4 regions of the Alicyclobacillus fodiniaquatilis genome follow, and region 4 is predicted to be linked to each of the others. Evidence: riboswitches for the same ligand, from Rfam matches in the RefSeq annotation. Region 4 holds a riboswitch; each other region holds the start of a gene.

Region 1 (5,123 bases), on a different contig from region 4:
AACTAAGGTGTACAAATTCCTGGAATTCGAGCAATAGGAACAAGACAATTACGCCAATGATCGCAATGGTGGCGATTCTGGCATTGATTTTCCGTTTTCTGGCTTTAATTTCATTTCTTGATTTGTGCACGCGCGTGTTCTCCCCCGTTTCCTCTCTGGGATTTTACTGTCCATGAAGCATGTATCCGTCATACCACCAAAGTACCCCTGCTAAAGCAAATAGGATAAGAACGGTAAGAATGATCGACCAATAGACTTTTCCAAGTCCCTTATTCGCATCCCTTTCCACAGCGATCACCTCTTTGTATTTCATTTACAATTCCGGCATGCCCCATATTACATGGGATATGTTTCCTAGTCATGCGCTGATTCATACATGAGATGCGTTTTTCTTTTGTCGATACACAAATGAGTTTGTTAGACCCCATCAGACCATGTAGGATCCTCCGATTGCGTCTGCCTGAAACGCATTTGCGTCGATATAATAAAGGCGTGGTTCAGAAGGCATGCAAACAAATAAGTGGAACAATCGCACGCATTGAAGGGGAGAAATATCATATGGCCGACAAACCCGCAAAGAGACAGCCAGCACTGCAACCGCTATCGCGACACCATCATCATGCGCTTGTCCTTGCGCAATGATTGATTCGGCAACAAGAAGTAACTGATGTGCTCAAGGAAAAGATATAGACGTTCTGGAACAATAGAGGGTGGGATCACTTTCGTGAGGAAGAAGAAATTTTATTGCCTGAATTCGCCAAGCATGCGCCGCTCGCACGCGCGGAGATTGCGAAGCTGTTGATTGAACACGTAAAAATACGTAGTCTGATCAGCCAGATTTGTGAAGAACACAGAGATGAGCAAATGTCCAAACTCGGCGAACAGCTTCGCATCCACATTCACAAAGAAGAACGCACAACTGAAGATGGATAACAAGGTATGGATGAAATCAGGCGCCCTTTCTGACGTACAGAAAAGGCGCCTGTTGCTGTTTAGGTAGAATGTGGTTCACCGATATAAGTATCTAACGGGTCTCAAAAAGCCGATTTAACTAATGGTTATTCCTCCACTTACATATCCTTCTACATTATCCACCAAGCTAAGACCTGCAGCGCTTGATGAAATCACCCACAATAGACGTGTTTGCGCAGTCACTGGGATGGACAAACCTGTCGTAATTCCGTTACTTGTAGTCCCAATCGCAAGCACGCCGGTAAGCGCCGGAGCCAATGTGACAGTCGCACCAGGGACCGCAGTGAATGTATTATCCGGTGTGGGCGAACTGTACAATTGGGCTGTAACTGTAACTGTGGTTCCCACAAGACTGAGGGCTGCTGTCGAACTAAAATACGCATCAATGGATGTAATCGTTCCATCGCGTGGAACTGAAAATGCCATATCGAGCAACGTGCTCGGGCCTCCAGTGAGATCGATGGTCCCACCAGTTAAGGAAACACCTGTAACAGAATTGCCATCAGCGACGAGGCTCACCGTACCAGGTAAACCACCAGCGACCGTGGTCATATCAACTGGAAGTCCCGATGCAAAAGGAATGATTGAGCCTGCACCTGAACCTGACGGTCCAGTTGCTCCAGTTGCTCCAGTTGCTCCAGTTGCTCCAGTTGCTCCAGTTGCTCCAGTTGCTCCAGTTGCTCCAGTTGCTCCAGTTGCTCCAGTTGCTCCAGTTGCTCCGGTTGCTCCGGTTGCTCCCGTGGCTCCGGTTGCTCCCGTGGCTCCAGTTGCTCCGGTTGCTCCCGTGGCTCCGGTTGCTCCCGTGGCTCCGGTTGCTCCCGTGGCTCCGGTTGCTCCGGTTGCTCCCGTGGCTCCGGTTGCTCCCGTGGCTCCTTGCGATCCGGTGGCCCCTGTGACCCCTTGCGATCCCGTGGCGCCTGTCGCTCCCGTGGCTCCTTGCGATCCCGTGGCACCTGTCGGTCCCGTGGCTCCTTGCGATCCCGTGGCACCTGTCGGTCCTACGCTACCACGCGCCCCTGTTGATCCTTGTGATCCGGTCGTGCCTGTTGGCCCTTGCGGTCCGGTAGCGCCTGTCGCGCCGGTTGCTCCCGTGGCTCCCGTTGCACCAGTCGGTCCCGGGATACCATAAAAATGCGGCGCCTGTACTTTTAAAGCCTTCGTGTTTCCGTTCCACGTCGATTTCATATTGATGGCTTTGAGCACTTGCTGAATGTCCCACAATGGCAGATATCTCACTTGTTCTCCGCCACTCTGTCGAACAACACTGTCAATATGTGTAGCCACTAACGTCCCATTCACATATACATTCACGTTTCCCGTTTTGCCATTGAGCACTTTCACTTTCCCAGCAAGTTTCGTCGAGCTGGTCAGCTTCAGCGAAAACTGCCCGTTGGTCTCAGTCCACTGTGGCTCCAAACCGACAGATCCCAACAATGTGATAACTTCATCCGTAGAATAATAAGTGGTTTTATGTAGCGTGAATGCTTGAGTCTTCCCCAACGCATGACCATTGACTGAAGATGAGACTTGGTAATTGCTCGTATTGGAACTTGTCGCAGCAAATGTGGTATTTACGTCCATCACGGCAGTAGCAACGAGACTCGAAACCATTGTGGTCAAGTTGATCGCATTTGCCCATTTTTTTCTTTTCACCCAATATAACCCTCTTTCCAAATAATCTAAAAAATGACTTATAACGATATGATCCAAAACCAGATTTTCAACTAGTTAGACTTGACATTCCCCCATGCTTGGTCATACGATTTGAGTTGGACTTCAGAATCTACATACGCACGATTTAAAACTAACAAAGAATCCCGAGGACATGAAAGGTTAAGAATTTTGGTCTCCATTAAATGAAAATGAACATCAGCGAATACCGAAGCCTGAGTCAGGATACAAATGTCTAGAAATCATCAGTCTCTCCTTAAGCCCAAATTCAATTATATTCTTTAGATCTTAACAAAATCTGAACAACCACATTTGGTATCGAAAACGCAGTAATCACCTAAAAAAGCGTACCGGAAACGCCTTGACCCTGAACGCTTACTTTGGAGTGTGCGCCATCGACGTGGCCAAGCGGTTGACCGCATATCGTCCACATCTGAATGAATTTCCACTACCACCATCATCCTCTTTTTTATCCACTAATCCTCTAGTTCCATTGACAAAACACCGTGATAACATAGGTTCCGAAACAATCATGCCGAATCCTGTGATACAGGTACGGGGGACTTATTTTTTTGGGGTGAATCCTGGTTGCCACAACAAACAGGTAGGGGCATTCTCCACCGAACCCGTCAACTAACCTCGGAGGCACAAGGAGGAATAATTTGAATAAGAAAAGCGTGATTTCTGCATTTTTTGGTATGGCGTGTGTATTTTCCATTGGCACATCGATCGCAATGGCAGCAACATTGCCACCAGGTGTGACCATCGATCATAACATGACTCCGTTGGCGAGTGAGAATGCATCAACTCAGGCGAAGACAGACGCTGTTCTGAAAGTGGCAGAAAGCAAATTGGGCACACCGTACATCTGGGGACACAACGAAGATCGTGGACAATATGGCTTTGACTGTTCGAATTTTACAGCCTACGTTTATCATCATGCGCTAGGTTATAAAATTACAACATTCTCCACGAAACAGTATACATCTGTCGGTTATGATGAACCGAAATCCGATATGCAATCTGGAGATTTATTGTCATTCAATGACGGCGGTCATTCTGGTATATATGTCGGTAACGGAGAAATGATCCAATGTGGCGGTGGGCTTGGTAAAGTGGGCTATCTTAGCGTTAAACCAGGTTCTTACTGGTATAAACACTTAAGCGCAGTCAAAAAAATGTACTAAACACGGAGAAATCAAGGGCTCAACCAAGACATGGTTGAGCCCTTTTTCATTACATACATGCAGGCGATATAAATGGCTTTTTGATTGGTCACAAAGCATCTCGTGTTGTGAATATCGCAGAGGAGGCCGTGGAGCAAATTTGACAGATTGTTATGATAGTATAGAACTTAAATTTAAATAAGGTGGCGAATCGTTGATGCAGTGCAAAATCACACCATCAGCTAAGAAGCAGATACTGAGTATTCTCCGAGAACAAACGGATAAGAATTTAAAACTGCGGGTTTATGTCACTCACGCGCACGGGGATCATGCCCATTACGGGATGAGTCTTGATTATCAAAAACCTGATGATTTAATCAACGCGACGACACCTGGAATTGAAGTATTGCTTGAAAGCAATCATGAATTCTTGAATGGCATTGTCATTGATTACGACGCAACTCAAGACGGTTTTTCCATCACAAATCCGCAGAAAGGGCATCACCACCATCATTGATAGAACATATCAGACACCCTACTCGTTGCTTGGGTGAAACTCAAGTGCAATCAAGTTGTACTTGCGCTAAAAGAGATCACTCAAAAGAGCGATCTCTTTTTATAAAGCCGCGCCATCGCGCGCTTTTTTGATGAATGTTGATGCGTTCGAACCGCCGGACACAACGGAAACAGTTGGTCATAAAGTGTAAACCTAGCTCGCTTCCAGGTCGATAATTGTGTTCCTTATTGGCTTTCAAACGATGTTGTCAACTCTACCAACGGGTTTTGTTCGGAATCCTCGTTGAACTCCTCATCATTTTCCGATGCCTTCGCTGCATGCGAAACGCAAAAGGCTTGCTGCTTTATCTCATATGGTTCTGGCCGGTTTCGGCCATACAGTCGCACATAAATCTGTTCAACTTCCTCGCCAGTCAGATCTCCCTGCTTCAACAACTGATTCGCAATCTTGTGGACGAATTCAGCATGTTCCTGTAGCAGTTGCTTTACTTGAGCCATCTGGTCCTTCAACAGCTCATTGATTTTGGGCCGAAGCGCCTTAAGCCCATCTATCCGCGAGCCTATCGCAAGCCAACTGAACAACTCATCGCCCATTCCCACCAGGCCAAGGTACGCGCCGGCTATCTCAGTCGCCTGCTGCAGGTCAGAGGTGACGCCGTTTAATTTCTTTCCCAGGAACTCCTCTTCCGCTGCCCGAGCCGCCAAACAGACTTGGATTTCTGCCAGCATCTCACTGTCACTGCGGTTATACCTCTCATGCGTAGGCTTCGTGGCGGCCAGACCGAGCGCGCCACCTCG
Region 2 (5,123 bases), on a different contig from region 4:
AGACTTGATTAGCGGCCAACAACGTTAGCAGCTTGTGGGCCTTTAGGACCTTCAACGATTTCGAATTCTACACGTTGACCTTCATCAAGCGTCTTGAATCCGTTGCTTTGGATTGCGCTGAAGTGTACGAATACATCTTCGCCGCCTTCAACTTCGATAAATCCAAACCCTTTTTCAGAGTTAAACCACTTTACAATGCCTTCTTGCATTCTTAAATTCCTCCATGGCGCTAATTCAGCATAATTCATTAACAAAGCCGCTCAACTCTGACCCAGTGGGCCAGACCGAACGGCTCATGCATCAAAACTATATTGAAATGCAGTTGGTATACAAAGTACTTTACATCAACCTTTGGGTAAAGTCAAACCAATTTACAACATATCGATAAGAAATTTTTGTAAAAAGAAATCCTTTGATTTTGAGGTGATCACAATTGTGTTGCTTGTCCGGCTGTCAATACAGACTTATGTACAAACCTGATGCGTTCTGGTTGAAAAGTTTTATCCGCTGTACCTTGTATTGCATCAGCCGTGACCACGTGACTTAGCAATCACGTACCTTGTCTTAAGCCATGATGACGAGGAGTGGAAAAATGTATACACCATTAGCGACGTATTACGGGAAAATTGAGAATGATGCGCTTAATTTTACCTTGAACGTAAATGGTGCTTGGGTCGAGAATATGATTCTTGATACAGGTGCGTTTGAACTGACGTTTAATGGCACCACCGCTCAAAATCTTGGTTTGCCTAATTTAGGTGCAATCCAGATTGGTGGGGTTGGTGGAGAGGTTGAAGCGTACCAGTCGGTCTGTACACTGAACGTGGGCGCGCATGTGTTTGAGAACGTGCCTTGCATTGTCGATCCCGATTTCTCAAGTACAGGGTTGTTCGGACTGCGCTTTTTTGTCGACAATCAACTGTTGCTCGTCGTTGACCCAACAACGCAAACCTTTACGATTGAGCAGGCGTAACCTTTTGAGCGAGGGTGATAAAGCCAATTGACGATACTCGGCGGAGAGCTGATTCGGTCATGATACACTTATTTAAATAATGTGGTTTGAGGTGTGCCACATGGTACATGGTATACACGGGAATCGCCCTCGCCGTTACCGCATTTGTTAAAATACCCAATACTAGGTGAAAAATGCACATAAAATTCTCAATATGAATCGAGCTGGACAAACCCAGTTCAATTGGGCGTGTTCGATTCTGCAACGTGATTCTTGATGTCCCATTCTATACTCAAGTCAATGCCTGTTTGGCGATTTTTGTAATACCGCCGTCCGGATTCGAAAACGCGACTTCTGATTTCTGCATTGTTTGGATTTTCTTGTAGTTGTTTTAACAAAACGAAATAATCATTGTTCAATTTTTGATTGTTTTTATAGTATGAATAGGCGGCAAAACACATCACCCCAATGATGATGACAGAAATGGCCCAAAATACAAACTGCAAAAGCAAGTGCAACAACAATCTTCACCTCTTTGAACATATAAAACAAGTATCGCTCTGAATCCTATATCTTAATCGGGTGAAATGCAAGGGCAAACGAGGTCGCTACAGTGGCGATTTCTTGAAGAGTGCAAGAAGGGATAAAGCACCCCCCACGAGCTTGAGGGGGCGTTTTTATGCTTAGTACATCCGTTTGACAGCGGAAAGATGTTTATACCAATATGAACCAGGTGCCACACTGAGATAGCCTACTTTGCCGAGCCCACCGCCACATTGAATCATTTCATTGTTGCCGATGTAGATCCCACTATGACCACCATCATCAAAACTCAATAAATCGCCGGGCTGCATCTTTGAAATCGCGACTTTGGTGCCCACGGATGTGTATTGGGTCTTCGACGCAGTTGAAAACAGATAGCCAAGTGCATGATGGTAGACATACTCTACGAAATTGGAGCAATCAAAACCTGTTTGGCCGCGGTCCTCGTTGTGATCCAGCTCATAAGGTGTGCCTAGTTTGCTTTTGGCGACTTTGAGGATTGCGTTAAATTTGGCAGTTGAGGTTGCGTTGACCGATGCGATTGGCGTAATGGAAGGATCCAGTGAAATGCCAGGAGGAAGTTGCACAGATGAGGATTCCGCCTGCGCTGTATAGTATGTATTCGAGGTGATATAGCCTACTTTGCCACTCGGATCTTTCACATGCCACCAGTATTTGTTGCTGCCCGATTCAAGTGTGAGTTGTGTGCCGATTCGTTCAAGTTTAAGCTTGGTGGAACCAGTCTTGGGTGCGGAGATCAGATAAGCATTGTGAAGCACTGTAACGGCAGATTTCGTCGTGGATGCCATAGCAATGGGCGCACCGAGCGAAGCGAGTGTTGAGATGGACACTAAACCAGCGATAAGCGTTTTGCGATGCAAATTAATTTCCTCCTTTTTGCCTCCGAGGTTAGTTGACGGGTTTGGGCAGGAGTTGCCCTTGTGCGAAACACGTTCACCCCTATATGAGGATATCCCCCGTACCTGTTGTCCAGGATTCGGCTTTGGTTTCGTTATGATGGCTAGATTACCATGGAAATGAGCTAGGGTAATTATAATAATGATGGTTTTGATGTATGATTATGGTGGGTTGTGAAGGTCAGATGTAGTTGCAATCAGTGTATTTTTGCATGGTTTCATGTGCTGTCTGATTGCGGTGTAGAAATGACTGATGTATGGTGATCTGTATGTGAAAAATGGCGCGTATCGATTGCGCGGTGTATGACAGATATGGGGGATCCGGCGTGAATTTGCAGTTCAAACCAGGCCAAACTTTTGCGGAGTTTATGTCATTGAATCTGGATATGTTTCACAAGGAAATGATGCTTCAGTCTACTAAAGGACTGGAGTACCTGCAAAACCGCGATACAAATATGGCTGCAGTCTATGATGTGATCGACGAATTATTAGATTTGCTGTTGCAAGCGAAAATAGACGATTTAGTTTTACTAGGAGAGCGTATTGGTTATAATATTGCGAAAAACGGACATCCAATTCCGTTGATAATGGAATTCACGGAAGGGTTTCGCAAATGCCTCTGGGATTTTCAATATGTGTATCATCAACACGTGGAAGTCGACGTGGAGGATATTTTTGCTTTTCAACGCGATTTGGCTCATGGTTTAGATAGGTTTCTAAATCATTATTTTATCAGTTACACGCGCTACAACGAGGAAAAAATGAATGCTCAGCGCGAGATCATCGAGGATTTGAGTGTTCCTGTGATTCCGCTTACGGAGACGAGATCCATCTTGCCGTTGGTGGGTATGATCGATACACACCGGGCCAAGACCATTCAAGAAAAGACGCTCACGCAAATTGCAAATCTGAAAATTGAACACATCATTATTGATGTGTCTGGTGTCCCTTATATGGATACAGCGGTCGTGGGTCATCTATTCCACATTATTGAAGGTATCAATCTGCTCGGTTGCCGGGCGACCATCACAGGTATTCGCCCTGGCATTGCCAATACGCTCATTTCATTGGGGATCGATATTTCTGACAAGGTGGAGACAAAGTCAACATTGCAACAGGTGCTCAAGCAGTACATGATATAAAGTGGCAGGGCATTTGAAGTGAAGAGATGGACAGCCCATCCCATCTGGCTGAAGGAGGATTTTTTGTGCAGGAAGAACTGACAAATGTGGTGAAAGCGCACCGAAAAGCTGAATATCCTGTCAGCTCGCTGTTTTTGAATCGTTGGTCACCACGCTCATTCGCTGATCGTAAAGTTCGTGATGAAGATTTGTACGCAGTACTTGAAGCTGCTTGCTGGGCGCCATCAGCATCGAATGAACAACCGTGGCGCTTTATTGTGGCGAAGAGCGATGAAGATTTGAAACGTTTTGACCAGTTTATTGCTCCAGGCAACCAATTGTGGACGAGGCGTGCGCCTGTACTTGTTTTGTTTGTCTCGGCTACTTTAAATCAGAAGGGGCAAGCAAATAGATTTCATGCTTTTGACACAGGGGCTGCTTGGGCAAATTTTGCGTTGCAGGCAAATCAACTCGGATTGGTCACCCATGCCATGGGGGGATTTGATAAGGAGATGGCACGTAAACTCCTACATATTCCGGATGAATTTGAAGTTCAAGCGCTTGTCGCCATTGGTTATCAAGGCGAAAAGGATGCGCTTCCAGAGCAGTTGCAAGCAAGAGAACTGCCTAATGGACGCAAACCAGTGAGCGAGCGCATGTTTGAAGGCACGATGAATGTTTAATCCTGTATGGAACAAAGAATGATATCAGGTTATCCTTCAGTACACTTGTTTGACAGCACACCCTGATTTCAATTAAATTAAAGATGTATATACACATGTTTTTACTGAGCGCGAAAGTGAGATTGGGGAAAGCTCAGGAGTGGAGAATCAACATGAAGCCGTGTCTGCAGAAAGTCATGTAGAGCACGGCTTTCATTTTTAACTGCTTTATATGAGCGTGCTTCGCAAATTTGTTTTTATCTATTTCGTATCTTTAAGAGAAAAAAACTTGAGCCCTTGATATTTCCACAAGTCAAGGGCTTTTTTTTCGATAGCCAAAAGTTGCAGTTGGCTCAGCTGCATGGAGACATATTCGTTCATTTCATGTCGCCTCCTTGTGTTAAGAGCATCTTAACCTTTTCTTGATGGCGCGAAATCAGCCGGAGGTCTGAGTTTTGTTACGTCTTTTGGGTTAGAAGACATAGGGAGGATGGATCACGTGAAGGTGTACACTCATCATTTTTACATGCAGGTGGAGGAGGACCACCATCAAAAAACAATTGAGCAATCGTGTGAAATGATAGTTGCATTTTAAGATCAAAGCATGTATACTCATAAACGTTGACAGTACTTTTGGTGTGTTTGAGAGAACAGACAACTGTTTGAATTTGATATCGATGTCTACCTGAAAACATTGATGTGTGTAATTTGATATGTGTTGAATGTAAATAAGACATGCGGTCATGGCGGAATTGGCAGACGCGCAAGATTCAGGTTCTTGTGGGGGCAACCCCGTGGAGGTTCAAGTCCTCTTGACCGCACCAATTGAGGTTGAAGCGCTACTCTTGAGTAATCGAGAGTAGCGCTTTTTTCATCTAATTGTCTTTGTGTGCTTTTTAGTCCAAGGTGTTTCAAGCGATAATTTTAA
Region 3 (5,123 bases), on a different contig from region 4:
GGATCTTCAATCGGCGCAAACTGCATGTCCGACAGCTTGCTCCGCTGATAAATGGTGTGTGGCGCGCCGAATACTTCACCGAGCGCGGCAAGCGCGCGCTCTGTCTCCTCGGAGAGCATGTGCGGCTTGTATGCCAGCAAATCGTCCAAGAAGCGGCCGAATGCCTGAAGAGACGGTTCCTCTGCCAAGTACCGCTCCACCGTGCCATCGGGCAGCGCCAAAATTTCGGAGTCCATAAAGGACAATGCCTCGCGCACCTGCGAAATGGTCGCGCCCAGGCGCATAGAATTGGCCTGATTCAACGGATTTGTCCCATCTTCATTCGCACGCAGCGACGCGTATGTCGCAACGCGCACAATGCGCATCTGCAAAGCTTCATGAGCAGATAGGCAGTCGAGAAGCGCTGACGCGCCTTCGCCAAGCCGTCCTTTGTATGCGGTCACCGTGGAGGCCTGTTCGGCCACCTCCGCAAGCGCCGTTTCCCATGCTTCCACCGAAGGAAACAAATCCGCCAAATTCCAAGTCATTTCAACCGGCACTTCCGAACGCGTGAAACGTGTTCCCATCAAAAATATGCCCCTTTCAACATAAATCACCATCAGCCCTGTGGAGAATTTGTACAAAGCCCTTTCCGTCCTGCTTTGTTGAAGGCTCAAAATATTTCGCTTCCCAAAACTATTTCCATTATAGACGAACCTTTTGTGATAAACGACTCGACTCTTTTGAATTTTAAAGGTAAGCAGTTCATGCATGGTAATCTAAGTTAAAGATACTGTGCCGCTGAGTGGCACAACTGCTCCACGGCGGGAGGCGTTTTACCGATGACGAAAACACAATTGAACCAACATTTGACGAACTACACGCAAGCCATAGAATGGATTTCTAATTTGGAGCGTTTCGGCGTCGTGCCAGAATTACAGAGAATTCGCTTTTTGTTAAAAGAGCTAGGCAACCCCGAAACGGAAGTAAAGTTCATCCACGTCGCCGGCACGAATGGCAAAGGGTCCACTTGCGCATATTTGGCCCACGTGCTTGCGCAGTGCGGCTATGGTGTCGGACTATTCACCTCACCCAATATTGGTAAATTCACAAACCGAATACGCTTCAACGAGGAAGCCTTGAAATCATGATTGAGCCTCACGGGATCAAGACACGGATCCACGATGACGTAATCAAAAGACTCCACCACCGCAACATCCACAAAATGTAATCTCGCCCTCCATTCTCATAATGAAAATCTGCATAGACATGTTACGCTATGTAGACAACAACAAAACAGCCGAATCCTGCATGGCAGGTACGGGGGATATTTTATTTTTTTGGGGTGAATGTGGATTCCACACGGGCGCTCTCCAGTCCGAACCCGTCAACTAACCTCGGAGGCACTTAGGAGGATATAATGAAAATTAAACATATAGCTTCAGCGGTGATTTCTTTCTCGATCACAGCCGTATTTGGCATGTCCATTGCCTTTGCTGCGCCTGCCACTACAGCGTCAGACGTCGCCCAGGTGACTCATACGACGTCCACGGCGTTGCCACCTGGTGTAACGTACAATAAAAACATCAAACCCAAAGCGGCGCGCACAGCTACAGCAAAGCAAAAATTCCGTGCCGTCCTGAGTGTCGCGCAAAGCAAATTGGGCACACGATATGAATGGGGCCACAATGAAGACCGCGGTCAATACGGTTTTGATTGCTCCAACTATACAGCTTACGTCTACAATCACGCGCTCGGTTACAAGATGAGCGGTGCATCACAGGTGCAATATCATTCCGTCGGTTGGAAAATCGCACGCTCCAACATGCAACCAGGCGATTTGGTCATATTTGAAAAAGGGAAGCACGTCGGAATTTACATCGGCAACGGTGAAATGATCCAATGCGGCGGCGGTTTGGGCAAAGTCGGCTACTTGTCGTTGAAGCCTGGCTCCTATTGGTACAAGCACATCTCGGCCGTACGCCGAATGTTCTAAAGCTCAAACACCATTGTGCATACAGCTGAATACAGCATCCACAGGACATGTGATGGAAAGACTGTCACATGTCCTGTTTTTATTCTGGGCCTGTGATTTTATTTTTTCCACTGCGCTTGCTCATATACTGACGTGCATCTGCCAATTTGTAGCAAGCGAAAAAATCATGCGCCTCATCTGGTAAGAGGATCACGCCCACGGAGGAGGACACACCAGATGCCGCTAAGGGCGACGCTTGCAGAATGGCGTCTATGCGCGCGTTCGCTGCAACGTCCCATCTGTCATGTTCTAAAACCAGAACAAATTCGTCACCGCCTAAACGCGTCGCATGTTCCTTGGCCGTCAAAGCGCTTTGCAGATGATGAGCAAACTGACAGAGCAGTTGATCTCCAGCTTCATGTCCCGCAGAATCATTGAGCGCCTTGAAGCCATCTAGATCACACAACATGAACAACATCCTCTGCGGAGAAGGCTGACTGAAATACACTTCCATGAAATGATGAAGCGCACGACGATTCCAAATACCTGTCAGCGGATCATGATTGACCCAATATTTCAAACGCCGCCTTTGAGCAACCACTTGATGGGCCATAGAAAGCGTTTCCAAGAGATTGGGAATCAATCGTTTAATCACGACATCGGAAGATTCGAAATACAGCGTCAGCACAGCAAACAGTGTGGTTTCATCCCCGACGTAATAGCACAAACCAGCACCTGCCGATGATTCTTCCCGAACATACGGCGGCAAAATTCGTTTGTTTGGTGGTGTCCATATCAAACGGCGGGATCGCCAATGATCACCGATCCGCTGCTCAATCCACGGGATCATATCCACTGCAATTTGTTCCTTGTATGGCGCCAGAATACCAAAGACATCCGCCACCGTCCAATGATCTTCGCTGCGAAGCACGTACACGCCGCCGACGGACTGGCCAATGTCGGCCAGCATATCCCGAAAATGGAGCCAAAGCTGCTGCTCATTTTCGACATGCAACACAAACTGGGACAAATCATGCATCCAGACCAGCACTTGATTTTCCCGTTCCACCGTTTGAATCAACTGATGTTTCATCAGCAATCGCACAAACAGCGAAATATAGGACGCAAAGGCATCGATAAACTGCGCATCATCAAAAAAGTGACGGGCTGTGTAGACACAAACCATCCCTGTAACCGCTTGCTGATGAATGATGGGAACGGTATACCAACCGTCTGCACTACAGGCGAATACCTGTGTCTGTATCGCAATTTCAAAATTGACTTTTGCCTGTGCCCAGCCCTGAGAGATGATGTGCGATGCATCATCCAACCCAACGCGCTCTAGCAATATTTCAGCATAGGACGATTGATTTACCGCATATGTATCTTCCAACGAATTGAGAGAAGCGATATGAACAGCCTCTCTGAATGCCAATCCTAAACTTTCCTCCATCCGATAGTAACTTGAAGCCTCAAAAGGCAACGTGCGCAGGAACGCAACTTGTAGTTCCGCCAGAGAATCCGCGCGCGTTAAGGTTTGTGTCGCTTGGTACAACTGTGATATCCAACGTTCAATCACACTCCGGTCACTCAAATGCGTGCCATTGTTGTCCATCGCCACGATAGTAGTTAGCTCCCCACCTTGAAATAATCCGCCTCGTAGTTCATTTGGCGTTTCTTGACATGGAATTGTCAAGCTCGCCATGAATTATAACATCTTTCTATCCATACAGCAGTGCCTGTCAGGTGGGTAATACAAACGGCTTTGCTAGAGTTTCCGCCAATCCACCCACATTTCCGGTGGGTTTAATTCATAGATCCCGTTTTCCCTATACATATAGTGATTAATGATAAACTCGCGGCGAATGGTGCAATAATCACTGTGAAATCGTTCGATGTACTGATTGATTTCCGCTTCCGGGTATTTCTTTCCCACTTGCAATTCGCGCAGCAAATGTTCAAACACAATCAATTTTTTCTTGCGCTGTGAAGGAATTTGAACCAGCCTGCCCTCCAGAGTAAAGAAATTTCGAATGACTGCATGGCGCAACTTTTCCTGTTCCTCCATATTGGTCTCTCCCTCTTGCGATGATTTAAAAAAGCGCTCATAAACGGCCAAAGCGTTTTGCTTAAACAATGTTTCATTTAAGGAGAAGAAAATTGTGTTTTTGTCCCGTCTTTCGTCGATGACGCCGGCCGCTCGCAATTTGGCAATGTGATGTGTAATGGTCGGCGCAGAGACACCCAGTTTCCCTGCCAGCGCTTGACCATGCAACGGCCCCTTTTTGAGCAAAAAAAGAATTCGAATGCGCGTCGGATCGGCCAATGCTTTATGGTAATTCACCAATTTATCGAGTTGCACGCTTACCTTCCTTTAACAACATTCTAATTAGACATAATTCTAATTATATAGATGTGAAATGTCCAGTCAAAACATGTAGAATGAATCCCCTCAAACGCCTTGCAACGATCCGAGCGTAAGTAAACCCGCGGCTTACGAAGATGGTCGAACCTTTCGCCAAAGCTTTATTTTAGCAATGAGCAACAACAACAGCGGAAGAACGAGTATGTCGACCGGAAACATATAATTTAACCATACGTGTTGTGGATACCAAAACCATGAAAAAGTATCACTGGATGGGAGAATTGCAATGATACATTCAATGGGGCCAAGGAACCATATTGTCCTTCTCCATGACTGAATCCGAAACAATTGACCTATGCCATAACACGTTAAGAAAAAATAAAGCGATACCAATATAAACGCGCCGAATATCGCAATAAACACAATGACCGAGTCGATGTTTCGGATACACGTGTAGAGGGATATAAAGCGGACCATTGAAAAATACGGATCCAGTAAGACGGCAGCGAGATGAGGACCAAATGTGGCGATGACCATGAACGTGGATAGCAATATGACAACGGATGCAAGAGATAGTCCGGATATTGCGGGTTTAACAACCTTTTTCTGTTCACCCATAAAGGGAACAAGGGCCAATAATCCAAATGATACCCCGAAAGCAGAAGTAAAAGAACTCGCGCCTTTTAGTATCGCAGGAAGTCCATTATCAGTCATCACTGGCAGCAAAGCGCCCCATTTCGTGCTGGGCAAATCTAATACAAATGTAATGAAAAAGGCGAACAAAATAATTGGACCAACCACTTC
Region 4 (5,123 bases):
GCAGCATATTCACATCGTGCAAGGGCAGTCCATCGTCTCGTTGAGGGCTGGAAAGGAATTGTTTCGCTTTGAAACTGTGTATTGTCAGTGATACGCACCTGTTGCAGCATGAACTTCATGCTGCGGCGCTTTTGTCCCCTGATGTGGATTTGTTTTTGCATGCTGGTGATGAGACTGTTGATGCGATTTGGTTGGCGAAGCAGGTGGATGTGCCTGTTCAGGGTGTGGCAGGCAACTGTGATGTCCCTACATCAACCTACCCAATAGAACGGGTGGTTGATGCTGGGGTACGGATCTATCTCACGCATGGCCATCGTCTAGGCGTCAATTCTTCGTTGGATGCGCTTGCCGCCCGCGCTCGGGAAATAGGCGCAACGATTGCGGTATATGGTCATACACATATTGCAATGGTGAAGGAAGTAGACGGTGTGCTGCTCATCAATCCTGGGAGTTTGTCCGCATCACGAGGCGGGTTTAAAGTGTGTACTTATGCAGTGTTAACCGTGGATGTGCAAGCAGGAAAAGTTGTCTGTAAGGTCGATCATCAGACCACCGATGGAAGAACGCTCTCTAGCTTCGTTACTTCCATTACAAAATGAACGATATATACAGTCTTGATATTCGGCGAACTTTCGTCTACACTGTCAAATGTGGTTGAATGCGGGTGTAGTTCAATGGTAGAACTTCAGCCTTCCAAGCTGATAGCGTGGGTTCGATTCCCATCACCCGCTCCATTTGTCTCAGTAGCTCAGTTGGATAGAGCAACAGCCTTCTAAGCTGTGGGTCGGGGGTTCGAGCCCCTCCTGGGACGCCAAGAGAGATACCCATCGTATCAAGCTTCTCGGTACTTTTCGAGGAGCTCTTTTCTTTGTTTATTTGAAGAAGTGCCATCACTGCTTGGCAATGATTACTTGGAGATGGTATCTGTACAGTAATGACGGCGCTAAATCCAACTCAATACCCTCACCATGAAGGTGAGGGCGCATTTTTATTTAGTATCCGCCGCCTGCTCACGCACAGCTGGTAGCTGCACCATAACCGCCTGCATAAGGCACGAGCAAAATGAAGAGCACGAAGATGATCAAGAACACAACTGCCCATTGCGTATATCCTCCAAACGCTCCCATGAAAATGCCCTCCTCTCGATATGTCATGGATGTAACATATGGAGACCCGATCAATCCTGAGACGGCTATTGTCTCTAAGTTCCAATATGTTATCTTGATATATAATTTTTATATTTATTCCATTTATTGATTCGAATTGGATTGAGGATCGCGCCACATTTTAGGACTTGCAATTGATCGAGTTGACGCGTGGGGATAATCGATTCCAATGCGAAAAGTGATGCACCTGGTTACCAAACTTACTGCGCAGATTGGTATTCCCGGGCGCATTCCTCTGGCATCCAGACTTGTTTACATCCTTTACACGTCAAAAAAACTCAGCCCTCACCTGGGTAGTGAGGGCCTATTTTAATTAGTATCCGACTCCACCTGCACAGCTACAGCTGGTAGCTGCACCATAACCAACAGCTGGCACAAGCAAGAAGAACAGCACGAAAATGATCAAGAACACGATTGCCCAGCGTGTGTATCCACCAAGTAGTCCATCCATGAAAACGCCCTCCCCTCGTATATCCTCAACGTAAGATATGAAGGCGCGATCAATCCTGAGACGGCTAATGCCCTGATGATGACATCCTTGGGTACTCATGCTGAAAGAGAGGGGCGGGATCGAAATTTTAGGGCGTGTGGCCAGTATTGTATGCCCAATGACTGTGATGGGGGATGTCGTCAGTGGTATCGCTATATCAGCGTTTGGTCGCTGGAGCGGCAATGTTGGATCCGTTTTTTGCAGTGGTGAAATATCAAGGAATTTGCGGAGGTGTCAGCACGTCGAATCATCCACTTCAGAATCGATGGGTTTTGTCCTGGACTGTTTAGATGAGGTATGGAATTGCTCCATACCTCATCTAACGATTTACGACGTGTAAGCTGATGCATTGAAACTTTCAGGACCTACACGAATGGTACCCAGCAGGTTTGAGGATATAAATGCGGTATACGGCTGGTTGGCAACGTGAGGTACATTGAAATCCGAACCGCTGAAAGCAATATCTTGCGGCGCCAAGACGGATAGATCAAATGTGGAACTCTGCGAGAATACGACTGGATCAGTTGACAATGTTCCACGGACAACTGTGATGGTGATGGCGACGAGCGCAAGAGGGAGTTGTACCGCAATGACTCCTGAAAATTGTACGTCAATTGTGCTGTCTGTTGGCGCATTGTACAGATTCAACCCGACTTGACCGAATAGTTGTGGTGTATCAATTACAAGGATAGGGACGGCGATAGAACCCGCAGTGCTGGCGTTTTGGGAGGTACGAGCATCAAGTAAAGCGGTCATCTGTTTTCACCTCTTTTTATTTGATGCCACATCTTATGTGGATTTCAAAAGGCTTGTACGGGCATGTACACCAGTGCAAAGGTGGAATTTAAACAGCGACCGCTCAGTAGTGATTCGGAAAAATGAACTGAATGGATAAGTGCAAGCAGAATAAAAGCGGCATGCTTTTTGCAGACCGCCATGCGTGATGCGTCCTGCACAAGCAGAATCATGAAAATGCCAGTCAATCAAGGCATTGCGGATGGCACGGCACCAAAGTGCCGATCTTATTCTCACGATTGGAGTGACGTATATAGGAGGTGAAGCAGGGTAGAGGTAAATGTGCAAGCGTAAAAAAGAAAGAAGCCAATTCCCTACATCAGGAAATTGACTTCTTTCCGAACTTGCGGTTGGTTTCGACTCGTGAGTTTGGTTCAGTGATTGTCTTCCACAGCTTGCGGAAAAAGTTGTTTGTGTTTGCCGGTTTCACAATCCCAAAACCACGGCGATTGTTTGCGGCCAATTCTAGCCGAGCTTGGTATACGAATTGCATTGCTTTCGTATCGAATGGTTGCATGGTACAGCACCTCTTTCTTCTTGTTGACTACAGTATATGGCTGTGCAACCAACAGCGGTTGGGAGTGAAACGCTTGCAATGTGAACTTTTCTCCGTGTAAATCGCTTGCATTGTGAACATCAATTTTGTAACCGTTACCAAAAACGAGTATCTTGTAGTCGTTTTTTGCGAAACACCCTCAACCACCTATCTTAAATTCATTCCCACACGACGCTAGGTTCGATCACGCTCCAAATGCGCTAAGTAAATGAAGGTCGCAAAAACCGTCCATGTTGATATCCTCTACAACGGGAGTAAAATATCTATGTTGATTTGATATACGCCTAATCCCGCTATGGGAGCGGAGGAACCACGTATTATGGGGTGAATCCAAATGGACGGGTGATACTGCCACCCGAACCCGTCAGCTAACTTCGTCGGCGTTGCAGGAGGGGTGCTTCCTATGCATTTTTATGTATAACAAAAACCTAGAGACGAATAATCAAGAAGGAGTTAATGGAGGTTATAGATAAAAATGACAAAAGACATCCCCTGGGTGCACCCCGTGCTCATTAGTTTGGCTGTTGTCGCCGTGATGTTTGCATTATTCAATTTTGGAAACGTAAAGCGACTCTTGATTGGCAGACCATTGCGAACCAGAGAATTGAACCAATCGCATATGAAGTTGTTTTGGGGAATTGCGTTGCCCATTCTTGCCGCCGATTTGTACTCGTCCGTCGCGTACGGTCCTGAGGCTGGCATTACGGAATTAAGCAAGCTTGGGCCTGGTGTGAAATGGATGATTGTGCCCATCACGGCTTCGACCGTTCTGTTGTTGGTCATTCTCATCACGTCTTATATCATGGGTGTCATTGCCTATCCGAGTGGCGGTGGCGCCTATGCTATCGCAAAGGATAACTTTAAGGGCAAATGGGTTGGCTTGATTGCTGCAAGCGCGCTGCTCATCGACTATGTTTTAACCGTAGCAGTGTCGGTTTCATCTGGCATTCAGACGATGGCATCGTCGTACCCAGCTTTAGCTCCGCATGAAACATCTCTTTCGGTGCTCTGTGTACTGATTATACTTTTTGTCAATCTGCGTGGCGTGAGCGAATCTGCAAAAATCTTTTCCGCGCCAACCATCTTCTTTATGGTATGCATGTTGTTTTTGGTCGGAACGGGTTTTGCGAATGAATTGAAGCATGGGTTTGTACAAACACACACGCCCACGTGGGGAACGATCCCTCAAGGGCTGACGCTGTTGCTTCTCCTAAAGGCATTCAGTTCGGCCTGTTCGTCGTTGACAGGTATAGAAACGATTTCGAATGCTGTTCCCATTTTCCGCGAATCAAAATCAGGCGCCATAAAAGCCTACGTGTCTTTAGGGATTGTGACGTCAGTCACACTGCTTGGTTATTCATACAGTTTATACGTACAGGGTGTCTCTGTCAGTCAGAATAACACCATGCTTTCGCAACTGCTTTTGATATACTTCGGACACGGCATTATCTATCAAGTCATCATATGGGCCACGTTCCTTGTTTTAATCTTGGCCGCAAACTCCACATTTACAGGTTTTCCACAGCTTTCAGCGCTCGTTGCGGCCGACGGTTTTCTGCCACGGGCATTGGTCATACGAGGAGACAGACTAGGCTACTCGAATGGCATGATTGTGCTGGCTGCATTGTCCATCCTTTTAGTAGAGGTTTTTAGCGCTCAGACAAACGCCCTGATTCCCTTGTACTCTATTGGCGTATTTCTTGCATTTACGATTGCTCAACTCGGCCTTACACGGCGTTGGACGAAGGTCAAGGGGCGCGGTTGGAAAGTGAAGGCGGTTATCAATCTGATCGGCGCGATCGTAACCGCGGTGGTATCCGTCGTGGTTGCTGTGACAAAGTTTACAAGCGGAGCGTGGATCGTTCTTGTCATTCTGCCGATTTTGGTCTTTCTGGCGATGCGAATTCGCAAGCACTACAACGACGTGGCAGATGCCCTTCGAATTGATATCGAACATTCACCGCCGTTGAAGCATCGCGTCATTTCGATTGTACTTGTGTCAAGTGTCCACCAGATTGTTCGACAAACGGTATCTTTTGCCTTGAGTACGACAACCGATGTGGTAGCGCTATATATCGGATTTGATGATGAGTCTATTGAACTGATGGAAAAGAAG

The links. Region 4 has a riboswitch for cyclic di-AMP ahead of ACFSB2_RS09700 (APC family permease). Riboswitches for the same ligand answer to the same signal wherever they lie in the genome.
Region 1: it holds a riboswitch for cyclic di-AMP, as region 4 does, so the genes downstream of both, ACFSB2_RS07835 (C40 family peptidase) here and ACFSB2_RS09700 (APC family permease) in region 4, are expected to answer to the same signal.
Region 2: it holds a riboswitch for cyclic di-AMP, as region 4 does, so the genes downstream of both, ACFSB2_RS26070 (NlpC/P60 family protein) here and ACFSB2_RS09700 (APC family permease) in region 4, are expected to answer to the same signal.
Region 3: it holds a riboswitch for cyclic di-AMP, as region 4 does, so the genes downstream of both, ACFSB2_RS03375 (C40 family peptidase) here and ACFSB2_RS09700 (APC family permease) in region 4, are expected to answer to the same signal.

What each region holds. Positions count from the first base shown of each region.
Region 1 covers NZ_JBHUCX010000020.1:318,355-323,477, forward strand. The annotation lists partial or broken gene ACFSB2_RS07825 (hemerythrin domain-containing protein) at 727-933, shown strand; gene ACFSB2_RS07830 (exosporium glycoprotein BclB-related protein) at 1,048-2,625, opposite strand; cyclic di-AMP (ydaO/yuaA leader) riboswitch at 3,167-3,306, shown strand; gene ACFSB2_RS07835 (C40 family peptidase) at 3,306-3,830, shown strand; gene ACFSB2_RS07840 (HesB/IscA family protein) at 4,027-4,326, shown strand; gene ACFSB2_RS07845 (AAA family ATPase) at 4,551-5,123, opposite strand, start outside.
Region 2 covers NZ_JBHUCX010000101.1:2,546-7,668, forward strand. The annotation lists gene ACFSB2_RS26055 (cold-shock protein) at 9-209, opposite strand; gene ACFSB2_RS26060 (retropepsin-like aspartic protease) at 593-973, shown strand; gene ACFSB2_RS26065 (hypothetical protein) at 1,192-1,473, opposite strand; gene ACFSB2_RS26070 (NlpC/P60 family protein) at 1,636-2,376, opposite strand; cyclic di-AMP (ydaO/yuaA leader) riboswitch at 2,379-2,508, opposite strand; gene ACFSB2_RS26075 (STAS domain-containing protein) at 2,739-3,554, shown strand; gene ACFSB2_RS26080 (nitroreductase family protein) at 3,620-4,216, shown strand; tRNA gene ACFSB2_RS26085 (tRNA-Leu) at 4,933-5,019, shown strand.
Region 3 covers NZ_JBHUCX010000013.1:54,721-59,843, reverse strand. The annotation lists gene pepF (oligoendopeptidase F) at 1-566, opposite strand, end outside; gene ACFSB2_RS03380 (folylpolyglutamate synthase/dihydrofolate synthase family protein) at 822-1,130, shown strand; cyclic di-AMP (ydaO/yuaA leader) riboswitch at 1,268-1,400, shown strand; gene ACFSB2_RS03375 (C40 family peptidase) at 1,400-1,975, shown strand; gene ACFSB2_RS03370 (GGDEF domain-containing protein) at 2,055-3,659, opposite strand; gene ACFSB2_RS03365 (DUF2087 domain-containing protein) at 3,723-4,316, opposite strand; gene ACFSB2_RS03360 (GerAB/ArcD/ProY family transporter) at 4,449-5,123, opposite strand, start outside.
Region 4 covers NZ_JBHUCX010000024.1:73,173-78,295, forward strand. The annotation lists gene rdgB (RdgB/HAM1 family non-canonical purine NTP pyrophosphatase) at 1-72, shown strand, start outside; gene ACFSB2_RS09670 (YfcE family phosphodiesterase) at 69-599, shown strand; tRNA gene ACFSB2_RS09675 (tRNA-Gly) at 661-734, shown strand; tRNA gene ACFSB2_RS09680 (tRNA-Arg) at 738-814, shown strand; gene ACFSB2_RS09685 (hypothetical protein) at 1,480-1,617, opposite strand; gene ACFSB2_RS09690 (hypothetical protein) at 1,984-2,412, opposite strand; gene ACFSB2_RS09695 (hypothetical protein) at 2,771-2,968, opposite strand; cyclic di-AMP (ydaO/yuaA leader) riboswitch at 3,279-3,405, shown strand; gene ACFSB2_RS09700 (APC family permease) at 3,483-5,123, shown strand, end outside.